2 regions of the Aliiglaciecola sp. LCG003 genome follow, and region 2 is predicted to be linked to the other one. Evidence: riboswitches for the same ligand, from Rfam matches in the RefSeq annotation. Region 2 holds a riboswitch; the other holds the start of a gene.

Region 1 (8,733 bases), 260 kb from region 2:
ATCGACCTAGGTTCAGAACCAATGGCTGGCACTTTACTGTAAGGACGAGTTTTAAACGCAACCCATAAGCCAGACTTGATCAAGTTCTCTTCAACTTTATCCCGCGCTATCGAACTCAGTTGAGTAGCATCGTATTTAGCGAATTGTTCTTGTTCATCACCGTCTATTTCAATCACAACAGATTGCAAAACACGTTTTGCGCCCCGATTGATCTCAACGACTTTACCCGCTGCTGGTGCAGTAAATATTACGCCAGGATTCTTTTTGTCTTCAAAAAGAGGCTGACCTTTCTTCACAACGTCATCCACCTGAACAAACATGGTGGGACGCATACCAACATACTCTTCCCCCAACACAGCCACGCGCGTAACGCTAGGACCATCTTGGATTGTTTGGTTAGGAGCTCCTTCGATAGGAAGGTCTAACCCTTTTTTGATTTTTATCATATGCAACCGCAGTCTTGTAAAAATAAAATTAAAATGAAAGAAATATCAATTTTAGATTCTACTGAGTGAAATATTTGTTTTTAACCGCACTTCAGCTCGAAAACCTAAAGGTGATCGCTCTTATCAGCTATATTGTTTCTTCTTGTTCCGACAGTGAATTCTTAACCCGGTGATAACAGACCTATGCTGCATTGGCTCAACACCTCGCTAGAAAATGAATGGGTAAAAGGGTTTCGACACTTAGACAATCGAAATCCAAGTCACTTAACTATGGAATTTTAGCATTATTCACACAGTTTGCGCTATGCAATTTGTGGTTAAAACGTTTTTTTTACGTCAGTTAGGTATTTTAAGGCTTTAAAATATCGATTCAATTAATTCTTCGCCCTAAATGTAAACAACCGCTGTTATGCGGTTGTTTGGTTTATTTACTACCAATTGACTAGTGGATCGACATCAGCATCATAATCAACCCCTTGAATATCAAAGCCAAACAGCTTTAAGAATTCATGGTGATAACCAGCATAGTCACTTAATTCATGGAAGTTTTCCTGTGTGACTTGATCCCACAAGGATTTAATCTTAGCTTGAGTGGCTTCATTGGTTTCTTTGCCATCCATGCGTAGGCGATTTGCTTCGTCCGTATCGGGGTTGTCTACCAGTAATTTCTGCTCGAATAATCCAGCAATTTGCTCGATGCAGCCCTCGTGGGTGCCTTCCTGCTTCATCACTTTATAAATCAGCGAGATATACAAAGGCATAACCGGAATCGCGGAGCTTGCCTGAGTCACCAGTGCTTTCAATGAGGATACATAGGCTTGCACATTCTTGTCTTTCAAGCTACTTCTGATCGCAGTTGCTGCACGGTCTAGATCTTCTTTGGCCTTTCCTATGGTCGCCTGGCCATAAATAGGCCAAGTTAATTCTTTGCCTATATAAGTATAAGCAGTGGTTTTACAGTCCTGTGCCAATACATCAGCCTCATTGAGGGCTTCTAGCCAAAGCTCCCAGTCTTCACCGCCCATGACTTTGATAGTATTGGCAATTTCATCTTCACTGGCAGCTTCTAACTCAATCTCATGAACCAAGTCTTTGTCGGTATCATAAGTCTTGGTTTTGTAGTTTTGACCCACTGGCTTGAGGGTTGATTTATAGACCTCGCCGGTTTCGGGATCCACTCTGCGCGGTGAAGCCAAGCTATAGATAACTAAATCCACCTTACCCATATTGGCCTTAAGTTGCTCAATAACCTGCTGTTTGAGCTCGTTAGAAAATGCATCACCATTTAAGGTGTGCGCATAAATTCCAGCCTTTTCAGCCTGTTGATGAAAGGCTGCAGTATTGTACCAACCCGCGGTGCCCGTTTTACGCTCAGATGGTGGCTTTTCAAAACACACACCCAATGTCTTAGCACCATATCCAAAAGAGGATACAATCCGCGATGCCAGTCCATAGCCGGTTGAGCAACCTAGAATAAGTACATTCTTAGGACCATCACCTAAGTCACCTTGGCTTTTTACAAAATCAATTTGTTGTTGCACACTTGCAGCACATCCAACTGGATGCGCATTAGTGCAGATAAAGCCGCGTACTTTTGGCTTGATAACCATAATTTATATTCCTCAACGAAAAAGTGCGCATAGTGTAAAGCCACAATGCCCATTAACAAATCTGAGCAGCTAAGTTTCCGCCTAAAAAGCCATTGATTCAGCGCTTTTGGATTGATCTAACAACTCGACGGATTCGGAAACATAAGCTTGCATGTGAGTATTGATAGTGTCTTTGACATTATCGTGTTGCTCTAAAACAAAGTTTAAGGCTGAAAATGTACTCATTGGATAAATGCTTTCATTCAGCTTTAACGTCATACTGGTGATGGGGCTAAACGAGATGTTTATAGGTTCTTTGGCCATTTTATTATCTGCTTGTGCCAATCCTAACAGCGCCCTTTGGTAGGCTTGGTAGTCGATTTTGTGTGCATTTGCCTGAGATATACTTCGATAGGCAACTTTATCTTTTAACAAAAAAGCATATATTTGAGCATCATCGAAGCGCGCTTTACCTGTCTTAGCTTGATAATAAGCCGCCGCCGAATAGTGATAATTCAGCCCAATCTCACGCCATATTCTACTTAATGCATCACTGTGACTCACATCCCCACCTTGTAGCTGTTGAAGTACTGGATTGGGAAAAACCTCTTGGGTTTGCTCTGCCATTTCCTGGGCCTGTTGGCAATAATCCGCTTTAAATTCGGGGTGGTAATTAAACAATATGTGCACCCGCTTTACATATGCATTGGAATATCCGCTAGACAGTACACGGTAAGATAGGTATAAGATATCGGCCTGTATTTTGTCGAGCAAAAGTTGTTGCTCGTCAGTGGATTCTGGAGCCAAAGGCGTAAAATTCTCTATTAACGCACTTTTATAGGTGGCGTATCCGGCTAGCTGAGTGTTGAATAAGCGTCGACTATTATCCTCATTAGTATCACAGGCTAGCGCCTGCATGTGAGCCCGCCATGCGCTGGCATCTTGTTGCCAAACCGCGCGCATACCTAATTTGGCATGTCGCTTAATCATTAAAACCACATTTTGTTGGACGTTTAAATATTGCTGCTCGATGGGATCTTGCTCAGCAAACACTGACGTACAGACAGTCAAACCTAGGCTTAACAACCCTAGGTTTATTGCAAATATTATTTTATCCATACAATTGACGTCCCTTTTCTTGGCAAAATTAAAAATCAAAATAACAATTAATTGTTATCGCGATTTAAATAATATTCCAACTCTGAGATTTTGTGGTAATTTTTCACCCCTTCTTGGAACTTAAGATAAGATTTATAGACCTTATCGAAGGTAGGGTCGGCTGCGGACTGCTCTTGCATCACTTCAGCTGAAGCGCTTCGCAATGCATCAATTACATCATCAGGAAGCGGACGCATATCCACACCGTGAACATTGACCAATGCTTCCATTGCGTCTTTATTGGCAGCGGTATACTCATCCAACATATCTTGATTCACCGCCCGTGTTGCAACTTCTATAATAGCCTGTAAATCGGCTGGTAAACTCTCATAAGCCTGTTTATTTACCATAAACTCCAAGCTTGCTCCGGGCTCATGCCAGCCAGAATAGTAGTAATACTTGGCTGCTTTATATAAACCAAATGATAAGTCATTGTAAGGTCCGACCCACTCGGTAGCATCAATCGCTCCGGATTGGAGCGAAGTAAACAATTCACCACCGGTTAGCGCAATAGGAATGCCACCGACTTTTTTCAGCACTTCCCCGCCGAGGCCAGGAATACGCATCTTCAGCCCTTTTAAGTCCTCTACACTATTGATTTCTTTTTTAAACCAGCCAGCCATTTGCACACCCGTGTTGCCACCAGCAAATGGAATCAGATTAAAGGGCGCATAGAGCTCACGCCACATTTCCATTCCACCACCGTAATGTAACCAACCATTAAATTCTGTTGCATTCATACCAAAAGGTATCGCAGTGAATATCTGCGCGGCAGGCGCTTTTCCTTTCCAATAGTAGGAACCAGAATGGCCCATTTGCGCCGCGCCGCTAGATACGGTGTCAAACACTTCAAAACCCGGCACCATTTGTCCGGCACCAAACACTTTAATTTTGAGTCGACCGTTTGACATCCGCTCGACATAATTGGCAAAGGTTTCAGGGGCTTTACCCAATCCTGGAAAGTTCTTCGGCCAAGAGGTAACTAATTTCCATTCGTAAGTTTGCTGTGGTTCAGCGTTGTTTTCTGGGGTCTGCGTTTTTCCACCACAAGAAATCACCAGCGTAGCAACAGAAACTAGTACAAATTGTTTAATCAAATTCATGAATCTTATCCTAACTAAGTCTAAAGCATAGAGGGCAACCACGTTACCAGATTTGGCCAAATTGCCAATCCGATCAGCAGTAATACTTGGATCACTATAAAGGGAACAACACCACGATAAATATGGCTGGTTCGCACTTCCTGCGGTGCGACTCCCCTTAAATAAAATAAGGCGAAGCCAAATGGTGGAGTTAAGAACGAGGTTTGTAAATTCACCGCAATCATAATCCCCAGCCAAATAGGGTCTACTCCCATGGTCAATAACACGGGTGCTACTATAGGCACAACCACAAAGGTAATTTCAATAAAATCCAAAATGAAACCAAGTAGGAAAATAACAACCATCACCAATAAAACAGCGCCGAATACTCCGCCGGGGAGTTGTTCAAATAAACTATGGATCAGCTCTTCGCCACCAAAGCCGCGAAAAACTAGGGAAAATATAGATGCGCCAATTAAAATTAGAAACACCATTGAGGTGACTTTTGTGGTCGACATTAAAACTTCTGTTAACTTTTCTACGCTCAACTGACGCTGAACCAAAGCCAAAACTAACGCTCCTGAAGCACCAACCCCGGCGGCCTCTGTAGGCGTTGCAAAGCCTCCTAGGATTGAGCCTAACACCATCACTATTAATATTAGAGGCGGGAATAAGGCAGAGAACAAACTCACTTTGCTATCGGTAGTATGCACCTCAACGGGCTCAATTTGTTTTATGTTTCGTGCAGCAAAAATAATTACATAGATTAAATACAGGGTCACCAGTATCAGCCCTGGCACCAACGCTCCCACAAACAGATCGCCAACTGACACCGACTCAGGCGAAAAAATTCCCATGTTCAATTGCGCTTGTTGAAATGCACTCGATAGCACATCACCGAGTAATACTAATGCAATTGAAGGTGGGATGATTTGTCCTAAGGTGCCGGTTGCGCATATTGCGCCACTGGCAAATGAGGGAGAATAACCCTGTTTTAGCATGGTAGGCAGGGATAATAATCCCATGGTGACCACAGTGGCGCCGACAATTCCGGTACTCGCTGCCAACAACATTCCGACCAAGACCACGGACACCGCCAAGCCAGATTGCAATTTGCCAAATACCTGCCCCATTGCCAATAACAAGTTTTCCGCGACTTTAGATTTTTCTAACATCACCCCCATAAAAACAAATAAAGGCACGGCCAGTAATGTTTGATTGGTCATGATACCGTACAGACGACTGGGTACGGCTTGTAGATAAGAGGTGTCAAATACCCCAAAAACGGCACCAGCACCGGCAAAGATAAGTGAAGTACCGGCTAACGTATAAGCTACCGGATAACCATATAACAGGGTGATACAGACTACGGCGAACATCACCAGCGAGAGATATTCCATTAATAGTCTCCGCCTGAACTAGATGCTGAAGCATCTTTTACTTTCGCGATATTCATCAGTAACTCGGCGATCCCCTGCAATAACATCAGCAAGGCGAAAATCAGCATCAATGATTTCAGTAAGAATACCAGAGGCAATCCTCCTGCTTCCTGAGATGATTCAAGCAGTGTCCAAGACATACTGACATAATTATAGCTAATCAAAAGAACAAAAATATTCACCGGCAGCAAAAATAATAAGGTACCGAACACATCTACTTTTGCTTGTTTTTGGGCAGAAAAACCACGATAAAAAATATCTACTCGCACATGTTCATTCACCCTCAGGGTATGTGCGCAGCCTAACAGGAATACCATTGCATGCATGTACATGACAGACTCTTGCATCGCAATCCAGCCAATATCAAATCCATAGCGCAGCACCACTATGAGTAGGGTAACGATTACCATCACTAGGGTTAACCAGCTAACTAGTCTGCACAGGCTATCATTTAACCTATTGATAAAGTGAACGATAGATTGAGTAACAGCCATTCCCATCCTGTTTTTGTTATTTTTCTAATTTAACCCGTATTAAACGTTTTTTTAACAAAGAACGCTAGTGATTGGCTAGCGATTCTAATCAAGTCCACTTGTTTTGGTCTGTGATTCTGCGGGTCAATTAGATATTGGCAATCAAATGTCTGCTGCTAACCCGCTATGCAAACTCCTCCAATCATCAGGTTCAATAAGCACTAATGTTCCAAAATTAATTAGTCCGGCTCCATAAAGCTTGCTATATTGCCGGTGAGACCGTCGGTTTTCTGTGGCTCATTTAGTAAGCTGCAGGAAGTAAATGGGAATCTGGTGAAATTCCAGAACTGTGCCCGCAACTGTAATTGTTCACCTCAGTAAAGCTGACGTGACAGAGTCAGATACCAGCCGATAACCAGCTCTTTGGTTTCACCTTATAAACTTGTCGTGCGGGAATACACGATATGCCGATACCGCCTTGCTCTAGTTTCAAGTATACGGTTGCCAATTCCCGTTCTAAGAAAAATTCTGCAGGCAATGTGATGTTCAATATATTGCCCCTTGAAAAAGAGTAGCCAAAGTTCGCCATGCTTGAAGCACGTAATGTCAATTATCAGACAAATAACAAGACCATTCTCAACGGGATCAATTTCCACGTTGTGCCGGGTCAAATATTGGGAGTGCTAGGTCCCAATGGTGCGGGTAAAACCACTCTACTAAAAATCTTGTCTGGACAAATAGCCAGCGAAAAAATGATTTATTGGCAAAATAAACCGGTTGAAAGCTATCAGCTAATTGACCGAGCCAAACAAATAGCGGTGGTAAATCAGTTTAACAATCCGGTTTTTTCATTAAACGTCGAACACATAGTTAGTATGGGCTTACTTCCTCATCAAAGCATGTTCGGCAAAGTAAAAAGCTTCCAACACGCTGCTATTACACAGGCAATTACACAAGTCGGACTTCTCGATAAACGTCACCAAGTGTTTAATACTCTTTCTGGGGGGGAACAGCAGAGGGCTCTTATCGCAAGAGCCATTGTACAACGTGCATCACTGATAATATTAGATGAACCGATTAACCATCTTGACGTTTTTTATCAGCATCAAATACTCGAGCTGTTGCGCCAGCTTGCAAAAAAATTCAACCTCACTGTAGTAATGAGCTTGCATGATCTTAATTTGGCGGCAGCCTACTGCGATCACTTGTGCCTGTTAGATGATGGAGCCATGGTTGCACAGGGCAATCCGCATGCTGTGTTGTGTGAAAAACGCTTGCAACGAGTATTTAGAACGCCTTGCCATGTATTCAAACATGACAGCAATGAGCATCTGCGTGTCGAGTTTTATCCACAAAGGACAGCAAATGAATAAGCTGAGATGGGGCGCGCTGGTGATTGTCTCGATTGCCAGTCTAGTAAGTGGCTTGTTGTTTGGTGCGGCAGACATCTCCACCGCCGAAATCTACCAGTGTGTTGTTCATCAGTGCCGACTACCTATCAACGAGGTCATATTTTGGCAAATTCGCGTGCCTCGGATCTTGGTCGGCTTTCTTGTGGGAGCCGGATTAGCTGTGGCCGGGGCAACCCTGCAGAACGTTTATAGAAACGGTTTAGCCGACCCCTATTTATTTGGTGTCGTGTCGGGCGCAGGCTTAGGTGCGAGTATAGCGACGCTGATTACCAGCCATTCAACGGTTGCCAACATGCCTATTTTGTCTTGGTTAGCGTTGTTACCTTTTTCCATTGCATTGCCTCTTGCGGCATTTTTAGGGGCGATTTTTGCTGTGCTGATTGTGCAAATGCTTGCCAGTAGACTGTTTGGAAACCGCACTGAGCTGCTGTTATTGGCTGGAGTCGCTGTATCTTTTATGCTCAGTTCGGTAAGTCATTTATTGCTATATTTGGCAGAGCCTTTCGCGGCAAATAAAGTGATTTTTTGGTTACTAGGCAGTCTAGCCAGATCTGAAATGTGGTTTGTTTGGGTGATGCTGCCAGTAGTAATGGTTAGTGTCGGAATATTGTGGCTATATGGTCGTCATATGGATGCAATGCTGCTTGGAGATGAAAGTGCCAAAGCCTTAGGTGTCAAAGTAGATGGTTTAAGGACACTGGTACTGATGATTTGCGCAGCATTAACCGCTTGTATCGTGGCTTACTGTGGCGGTATCGGTTTTGTGGGATTAATGATCCCGCACATTGTTCGAAGTTGGCTTGGTGTAACCAGTCGAACTTTGATTTTAGGTTGTGTGTTGATTGGTGGCAGTTTTCTTATATGGGTAGATGTTGCTGCCCGAATGCTGCTGGCGGGACAAGAAATACCTATTGGCATCATCACCTCTGCAATTGGCAGTATTTTCTTTCTGGTGGGGTTACGCAAAAATCGCTATTAATCGGCAATCAATCCTCTGAAATGGATAATCTTTAGCTATGAAAATATTTGTTAGTGTTTTTACCCTCCTTTTAGGGCTATTAATTAGTGTATCCTTTGCCAGTCAGGTTGAAAGTCAGTCTTCACTGCAAAAGCAGAATTTGAAGATCATAGCTT
Region 2 (8,733 bases):
CTCATCTTCTTTATTGAGTAAGCGGCCCACTAGCATCGCTTGGGTTGCTGCATTTTGTGTCTCAGGACCAGTAAAACGCATAAAATTGACATGAACTTTGTTAAATCTGACGGTTGATTCGAGTTGCTGTTTAATTTTTTCAGCTATAGGTTCGAAATTAAAGCAATGCGGGCACCAAAAAGAGAAGAACTCAGTAACATCAGAAGTCTCAGCTACTTCTTCATTAAGCACCTTGTAGTGCTCTCCTTCAACCCATTGATTTGCATCGCTAACTACTACAGCGTTCTCGACTTTAGCGGTTTCTGCTTCTACTGGTTTCTCTTCGGCGCACGCTTGTAAAGTCATGATCAGAAATAGTGATAAAAATGCATAACGTTTTTTCATACTGGATAATCCCCAAAAAATTTTTCAAAGGTTAACATAGCTATTAATCGAATAGGTATAGTAAATCTGCTAGATGAATCTAAATTGAAGATAAATGACGGTATAAAATGAGCATCAATAAAAAAGCCCACAAAGTTTATGCATCTTTGTGGGCTAAAGAGCCAATAGCTTGTGCTTAAAGCAAATTGTTTATTACTAGAAGACGTAGTTAACCGCAACACGCATTAATGTGGCATCGGCTGTATCATCGACATCATCACTATATTTGCTGATGTCAGCTTTTAAGGCCACGTTAGTGTCCATGTCATATCTAAGGCCTAGGGTAATAACACTGTATTCATCAAAAAAGTTTTGCTGAACACCGGTAACCGCTGCAGTAAAGGTTGGTTGCAATTCAGCAGGTAAAGCCGCTACTTGGTCAAGGAAACGTATTTCACCACGGCCATCTAAGCTTTCGTAAGTGATTGAAGGGGTAAATTTTCCGGTGCGGATCCCAGCAGTTACGTAGTATGCAGTATCTTTTGGTAAGAATGAATCTTTGATATTCACTTCGGTGATTTCAGCACTGATAAACCAATCAAATTGGTCAATTTCCACACCCAGCCCCAAAAATTGAGCGGTATCGTCTTGTAAACGTAATGAATCTACAATTGAAGGCGAAAATGCGGCCAATTGAGTAAAGGTTGGTTCAAGAACACTAAGATTAAAGGTTGTACTACCGCGCCCGGCTACTGCGCGGATTTTAAACCACTCATAGCCCGCTTCAGCAGTAACCACTACGATGTTTTTGGCTTCAAGTTTTTCATCTTCCTCCCCACCAGTGCCATCGGGTACAGTAATGTCGCTGTTAATCGTGCCAGTGGATAGCTGAAAATTGTATTCCCAGTCACCCGAGTAGGTACTGTAGTCAAAACGTAGACCTTCAATATTGTTGAAGGATACATCATAGACTGCGCGTGGTGCGGTAACCCAATGATAGGAGTAACCCACATCTTTAGAGGCTGAATATCTAAATAAAGGTAATCTCAAGCGGCCCGCAGAGATACTTAAATTCTCAGTAGCTTGATAGCTGATGTAGGCCCATTCGAATTCTGCTTTGTAATTATTAACGCCTTTAGCTACAAGCTGACCGGTAGCGGTCATTTTGTCATTGATGTCTCCGCTAACTTGAATAGCAAATAAGCTTTCTTCACTGAAGGAAAAGCTGTCATCATAACCATATAAGCTATCTTCACTGCTCGTTATACCGCCAACCATGTTAGCAAAACCATTGATGCGAACTTCAGCACTGGCTGAAAATGTTAAGGCGCAGGCTAGTGTCGTAAGTGTTAAAATTCTTTTCACAATAATTCTCCAGAATTAGTTCAACGGAACGACTTTGACACCGTTTGTTACAGCGCTTTCATCGATATATCCAATAGCATTTTTGTTGTTCATTATAATGTCCAAAACGGCGGCATCGTCATTAACTTCTTTCGGCGGAATACCTTTACCGGTAAATACTAACTTTGACCAATACGCAGCTACCTGAGTAGAGCTTCTGCCCAATAATTCAGAATCAAATTCAGCGCGAATGGCTGAGCTTTCGGCCTGATTAATGGGTAAGGTTTCTTTGCCATCAGAAAACTTCTTTTCTTTGCCTAAAAAAATTCGTTGCACATCTTTGACGCTTAATGCGGCATTATTATCTGGATGCACAACTACCACAGCGGCAGCAAAAGACAAGCTGGAGAATAGGGTGGTGAGCACCCCCGCCAGAGCGGTTCGTTTGATAGAAGATTTCAACATATGGTATTTCCTCAAATAAATAGATAGTGCGTAATTTACGGGTTGGTTATTGCGTTATTAGTGACACCTATGCAGTAAATAGTGTTTTCAAAGGACAACTTAGCTAGGTCAATTGACCCTCTCATGTTGTTCTTATTGATTATATTGTTTGAATACCTCTGTCGCTTTACATGCCTAAAAACGATCTGAATGCCAGAAGTATTTGCGCAATTTAATTGAAAGATACTGATTTCACGTCGCCAGTAACAGCTGCGCTGTCGACGTAGCCGATAGATGCTGGGTCGGCTGATACGGCAGCCACCACATCAGCATCGCTTGATACTTCTTTAGGTGGGATCCCTTTACCGGTAAAAACTAATTTTGACCAGTAAGCGGCAACCTGAGTCGAACTGCGGCCGAGGACACTTGAGTCAAAATCACTGCGAATGGCGCCTTCTGTTTGGTTGATTGGATAGACAGCAGTTCCGTTACTAAATTTCTTTTCTTTGCCCAAGAATATTCTTTGTACTGCTTTAGTGTCTAACGCGTTTTCATTACTTGGATGAACTATGACAACCACTTCTGCACAAACACTAGCAGCGGCAGTTAATAATAATACTGCAGTTGATATATTTAGAAAGCAATTGCGAATCATAAGTCCCTCATAAAACTAGTGTAAAAAGCAAATCAGGTTGGAAGCGGGACGAACCATACAGATTCCCTTGCTTATTTCCAAGCTAGTCGAGGTATGAGTATTTCGATAATAGTATTAAATTTCATACCATACTTCCCGTATGCAACCGAACCATTGAATAAATTAGTAGATTGATGTTGGACTACAGATTGGCAAACCTATTTTAAGCTTTAAATCTCAATATAACTAGGCATTTCCTCTAGTACTGCGGTCCAATCCATCAATACAAGGTTTTAAAAATGCCCACAAAAACAAATCTAGCCGAATATAAAAAATATTCTAGTTTTTATTTTGTCCTGAAAGGCATGTAAATATATATATATCAAGTAGCACCCATGAGCACTGTGCACATAGGTACTTTGCAGGCTTTAAAGGCTGATCGTGGTGGAAACAGATAATGCTCTACCAGCGGAGTTGTAATTGAGCACCTCTTGATACTCATTATCGAGCAGATTCGTTAGACTTGCTTTAAATGAAACGTTTTCTGATAAATGCCAATATGCCGACAGGTTAGTCACACTATAACTTTCCAACGCCTGTCCACCTATATCTTCAGCACCGCTGACGCTTCGATGAGTTAGCTCAACAAATAGCGTATCGTTAAGCAAAGCTTTTTTGAGCCCCAGATTAACTTTATTGCGAGGACGTCTTAGGCGTAATTCGCCCCTACTATCGGTTGCATTATTGTGGGTATAGTTACTTGAAAACGTCAGACCGTTGTGGAAATTATATTCAAAGTTGGCTTCAACACCGCGGGATTTGCTTTGGCCTGCAACTTGTAAATAGCCTTGGAAGCCAATTGAATCAAAAATTATTTCATTCTCAACCTGTTGGTCAAAGTAAACAACTTCTATCATATTGCCTTGGGGAGTGGTTAGTTCAAAACCCACGTCTAAACCTTTGCTATTCTCTTCTTCGAGTTGCAAGCCTGCAGCATCCCCATAAGCGAAAGGGCCATCATTGTAATTTTGCTCATACAGACTCGGTGCTCTAAAGCCTGCACCATAGCTGGTCTTTAATTTTAAATCTAAACTACCCAATTCAACATGTTTAACAGCGCCAATTCGTACACTATCAAAACCGCCAAAGGTGTCATTGTCGTCGTGGCGAATGCCAAGATTGAAAAAAGTACTTTGGTCAAACTCACCTAGCCATTCGGCAAAAATACTCTTTTGATGACGGGATAAGTTTTCACCGTCTAAGTTTTCTTGTTTATTTTCTGCGCCAAATACAAAGCGCTGGCTTTGCCAAGCGTAACTTCCAATATACTCGAATTTATTAACTGAACCGCTATTGATAAAACCAAATTCGCCATTGTTGATGAAGCGTCTTTCAATATCAGTGGTGTTAAAAGCGACTTCATGACTACTCTTTTCATCTTTGTACGCCAACGAGCCCCGCATAGTGGTTTGTTCTGAGTCTGTCAGGCAGTCGTTACTCGCTGCAAAGGTGGTGTTGTCAAAACATCCATCATATTCATTTTTTGCATCGACTTGGCGGATAACCATTTTAGCCTGCCAGTTTTCAGCAATGTTATAGTGGCCCTTGATATAAGTTGTATCGTTGTCGTAGCTATCTTTCTCGCCGGATAGATCTGTGGTTTGAGCGTTGAAGCCTGAACTGGATAAATTCGATACCGCTAGCAATACACCGCCTTGCTCATTACCAAGGGAGAGGTTTGCAGAAAGTCCTTTGGTATTGTAACGAGACCCGCTAAACGTCGCGTTGGCTGAAAGACCATTCGCAGGCTCTTTGGTATACATGGTAACAATTCCGCCAGCATCGGCGCCATAAGCTAAACCTTGCGCCCCGCGCAATATTTCGATCCGAGACAGTTGTTGTGCCAATACATCATCGAAAATTGGCGAAACCTGCGGTGCTGAAGGGTCCGTTAGCTCCACACCATCGATATACAATTTGGTTCTAAAACTTTCTTCGCCACGGATCCTCAAAGTGGTTGTTTTACCTAGCCCGCCAGCGTTAGAAACATTAATACTGGGGGTGTTGCGTAAAATGTCTGCGACGCTGAGGGTACTTTGACTGCGTAAATCGATTTCATCCAACACTGTTATGCTGGTGGCAAGGCGATATTCAGGTTGTGCGAAACGACTAGATACCACTGACATCTTTTCAATGCTTTCATCCGGTGCAGAACTTAAATCACGAGATAGTGCGTTGCTAGAAACAAGAATCGATAATGTACTTAGTGCTATAGCTATAGGAGTTTTTTGCATATTGTTAACCTTGGTTTGTACTCCGCCCGAGTACAGGTAAATGGGGATCCACTGCTGTAGGGATCATTCGACGTCCAAGGCCGGTATCCGGGCTCACAAGTGTCATAGTAATATGACGGCATTAACACCTTCCCGTTAAAAAAAAACAGTGGTATATGGTTAATGTTTGACTTGTTTACCGTTGCGGGGGCAGCGTCAGCTTTGATGTAAATTAATTTTCATCTCACTGTCTTCCCGTTTAACTGCCCCTATAAAAGGAGGCAGCACCTTGGTCTCGTTTTATTATAGCTTGATGATATAAAAAGAATAAAGAACTATGTTTAATGGAATTAAAAAAGCGTAATACTCGGCTCCTGCAAAGCGGAATACTGCTCTTTGAGAGCAAGGATTTGTTGTTCCCAATATTTAGCTTCCGCAAACCAAGGGAATGCTTGAGGGAATGCAGGATCTTGCCATCTGCGGGACAGCCAAGCCATATAGTGGACCATCCGCATCGCACGCAGAGGTTCTATTTGGCCAAGTTGACGGGTGTCGAAGTGATAGAATTCGTCATAGGCTTCAATTAATGTATCGAGTTGAATGCGCTGTTGGTTTTGGTCACCAGATAACATCATCCACAGATCTTGAATGGCAGGTCCCATTCTACAATCGTCTAAGTCGACAAAGGTCGGGCCATCACGCCATAAAATGTTGCCGGGGTGGCAATCTCCATGCAAGCGAATCATTTTCTCTGGCTTATAGAGTTGGCTAGTCAAACTTACCACTTGTTCCAATATTGTGAAGAAAGCAGTGTGCAAACTCTGTGGTATCAATTGGGTGTTGTGCAACGTCTCTGTGGCATCAATTAAATGCTCTTGGATTGAAAATGAAGGGCGATAAGTAAAAGGCTTACCTTGACCAACCTGGTGAATACGGCCAATGAAGCGCCCCATCCATTCTACTTGGTCTAGGTTGTCGACTTCGAATTGACGCCCACCCACAGAAGGAAATATCGCAAACTGGTAACCTTGATACTGATGAAGGGATTGTTGCTCAATTCGTATAGGCGCGACGACTGGAATTTCGTGGTCATGTAGCTCTTGGGAGAAATCATGCTCTTCTTGAATCTGCTCTGTGGACCAGCGCTGTGGCCGATAGAACTTGGTCACATAGCGCTTATTGTCCTGTGCAATAAATTGGTAAACCCTATTTTCATAGCTGTTGAGGGCTAGAAGACCGGATTCAACCAAAATTCCCTTTGATTCAATGGCATCAAGGATCAGGTCAGGGCCCAACTGTTCAAAATTAAATTTAGCGTCGTCAGTGATACTCATTGATAAATAAACTTACTTGGCTCACTGACTTCTACAGGTTCATCGCCGTCAATGGAAAAGACTTTAAACCTGAATTCTGTCACTGTTTCTTTTAGTGCATAGGGGTCTATCGCGACGCTAACAGCTAAGTTAAGCACTTCGCCTCCTTGCACTTTTACTTGATTGTTGCCCATATACCTATGCCCCTTTAGTCCCAGTACTTCTATTTGGTAGACACGTTCTGTTTGCGATTTGTTGAGTACTTTAAGTGAGTATACGTTTTCAATAAGACCATCGTTGGTTTCTCTATACAATGAGTTACGATCTCGAATAATATCGACTTCTAGTGGCACTCTGCTCATGATTTCATATACTAATAGCGACACCATGATCACGAGTACAACCGCATAACCTACTAGTTTCGGGCGCACTATCTTAGTTGTCCCTCCCGCAAGCTCGTGCTCGGAGGTAAAGCTAATTAAACCTTTCGGATAATTCATCTTATCCATCACGCCGTTACAGGCATCTACACAGGCTCCACAGTTGATACACTCATATTGCAGTCCATTGCGAATATCTATACCGGTTGGACAAACTTGCACACAAAGGTTGCAATCTATGCAATCTCCCAATCCTTGTTGCTGGATGGCTTCATGAGACGTTTTTCTGGAACGAGGTCCTCTTTTTTCACCTCTAGAAGCATCGTAGGCGACAGTGTAAGTGTCTTTGTCGAACATCGCTGACTGGAATCGAGCATATGGACAAATGTGGGTACACATAATCTCGCGCATCCATCCCGCATTTCCATAAGTGCAAAGGGTAAAGAATATCACTGATAAGCCGGACCAAAATCCCGCATTGAAGCTGAAAAAATCAATGAATAATTGATCTATGGGCGTAAAATATCCGACAAAAGATAACGCAGTAAGCAAGGCAACCAGAATCCAAGAACTGTGTTTGAGGGTTTTACGCCAAAATTTATCAAAATCCATTTTGCGCTGATCAAGCTTGATACGCTTGTTTCTTGCGCCTTCAATCTTTTCTTCAAACCAGATATAAATAAAGGTCCATGTAGTTTGCGGACACATGAACCCACACCATACGCGTCCAGCGAAGGTTGTGATGAAAAATAACGCAAACGCACTGATGATCAAAATCCAAGCCAATAAGGTAAGGTCTTGTGGCCACAAAGTTAAGCCGAAAATATTGAATCGTTGCGCTCCGATATCCAATAATATGGCTTGATTACCGTTATATTGAAGCCAGGGTAAAATGGCGAAGGTGCCTAAAAAAATCAATCCAAAGAATCGCCTGAACGTTTCGAGGGTTCCTTCAACCGCACGAACATAGATTCTACTTCTAGGGGTATAGGCATTTTCATGTTGGCTGGGATCGGGTTTGTGGACTTTAACCGGTGAGATGTCTTTAATCGGAATGCGCTCACTCATTCATGTGCCCTTATATTACAGCGATGGAAACCATTATGGGTAGACTATGTCTTGTAGCCGATTGGCTTTGACAGCAATAATTATCGCATATATTGCCCAGTAGTTGTTAATCTGGATCAAACTTAGATGGAATTATTTCGATAGCCACTGGCTACTCAGGTATTACCCCAATCACTTAGGTATGATCAGCAATAATAGCATTTGCTATGCTACTTGGCTGTGATGATCTATTCTGCGTCCATGATAAGCAGTAAAGTCAGTGTATGTTAAGGTACTTTTTCATTTTCTCGGAGATAATATTATTAGTCATGTTGCTAAGGTCTTCGTTTGTGCAGTATTTTTTAGCTGATATTCAGAATAATCTATCTGATTTTATGACTGAGATATCATTGCAGATAGAAGAAACTCAGTTGGCGGGTTTACGCTCTTCACTCATGCCTTACACCCAGCAAATGCGCGAGTTTCAAAAAGACTATATTGAGCAGATTACCTCTAGCTCCGGAAGTCTTGAAAATTTCCATACTCGATACTGTGCACAAAGAGAAATCAATCCCTATGTCAATGGCGCTAATTTAGAGATGGTGTGCCACACTATTGATAATTCAAAATTGCTAACGGTGAACAAAGCGTCCTAGCAAATGGATTGGTATAACAATACAGGCCAAAAGACATCGACAGGCTTGTCACTTCCCAGCAGTCAATCTTTTCTCCGCATTTCCTTGCTATCAATGGAACAATTACGCGGTAGTTACTGTCTATTCAGTTAGATAGGTAAATTTACATTCATGTTCAATTCAGCTAACTAGGCTACAATTATTGATATCCACTAACAAAACATGCTTTGTCGGTAACCATGGCAGACACTGTTAAATAAAGAGGGACCATTATGAAGACTTCAATTTCGTTACTATTAA

What was found. Region 2 has a riboswitch for cobalamin ahead of QR722_RS15845 (TonB-dependent receptor plug domain-containing protein). Riboswitches for the same ligand answer to the same signal wherever they lie in the genome.
Region 1: linked by a shared signal. The riboswitch ahead of QR722_RS16995 (ABC transporter ATP-binding protein) and the one ahead of QR722_RS15845 (TonB-dependent receptor plug domain-containing protein) in region 2 are both predicted to bind cobalamin.

What each region holds. Positions count from the first base shown of each region.
Region 1 is NZ_CP128185.1:3,905,495-3,914,227, forward strand. Features, by position in the region: gene QR722_RS16960 (Na(+)-translocating NADH-quinone reductase subunit A) at 1-446, opposite strand, end outside; gene fabV (enoyl-ACP reductase FabV) at 878-2,056, opposite strand; gene QR722_RS16970 (hypothetical protein) at 2,138-3,154, opposite strand; gene QR722_RS16975 (TRAP transporter substrate-binding protein) at 3,202-4,296, opposite strand; gene QR722_RS16980 (TRAP transporter large permease) at 4,317-5,675, opposite strand; gene QR722_RS16985 (TRAP transporter small permease subunit) at 5,675-6,208, opposite strand; cobalamin riboswitch at 6,454-6,614, shown strand; gene QR722_RS16990 (hypothetical protein) at 6,585-6,737, opposite strand; gene QR722_RS16995 (ABC transporter ATP-binding protein) at 6,775-7,560, shown strand; gene QR722_RS17000 (FecCD family ABC transporter permease) at 7,553-8,578, shown strand; gene QR722_RS17005 (cobalamin-binding protein) at 8,616-8,733, shown strand, end outside.
Region 2 is NZ_CP128185.1:3,640,596-3,649,328, reverse strand. Features, by position in the region: gene QR722_RS15865 (thiol:disulfide interchange protein DsbA/DsbL) at 1-384, opposite strand, end outside; gene QR722_RS15860 (porin) at 580-1,728, opposite strand; gene QR722_RS15855 (type 2 periplasmic-binding domain-containing protein) at 1,744-2,172, opposite strand; gene QR722_RS15850 (type 2 periplasmic-binding domain-containing protein) at 2,384-2,806, opposite strand; gene QR722_RS15845 (TonB-dependent receptor plug domain-containing protein) at 3,214-5,079, opposite strand; cobalamin riboswitch at 5,141-5,364, opposite strand; gene QR722_RS15840 (serine/threonine protein kinase) at 5,409-6,392, opposite strand; gene ccoG (cytochrome c oxidase accessory protein CcoG) at 6,389-7,819, opposite strand; gene QR722_RS15830 (hypothetical protein) at 8,149-8,454, shown strand; gene QR722_RS15825 (DUF3016 domain-containing protein) at 8,706-8,733, shown strand, end outside.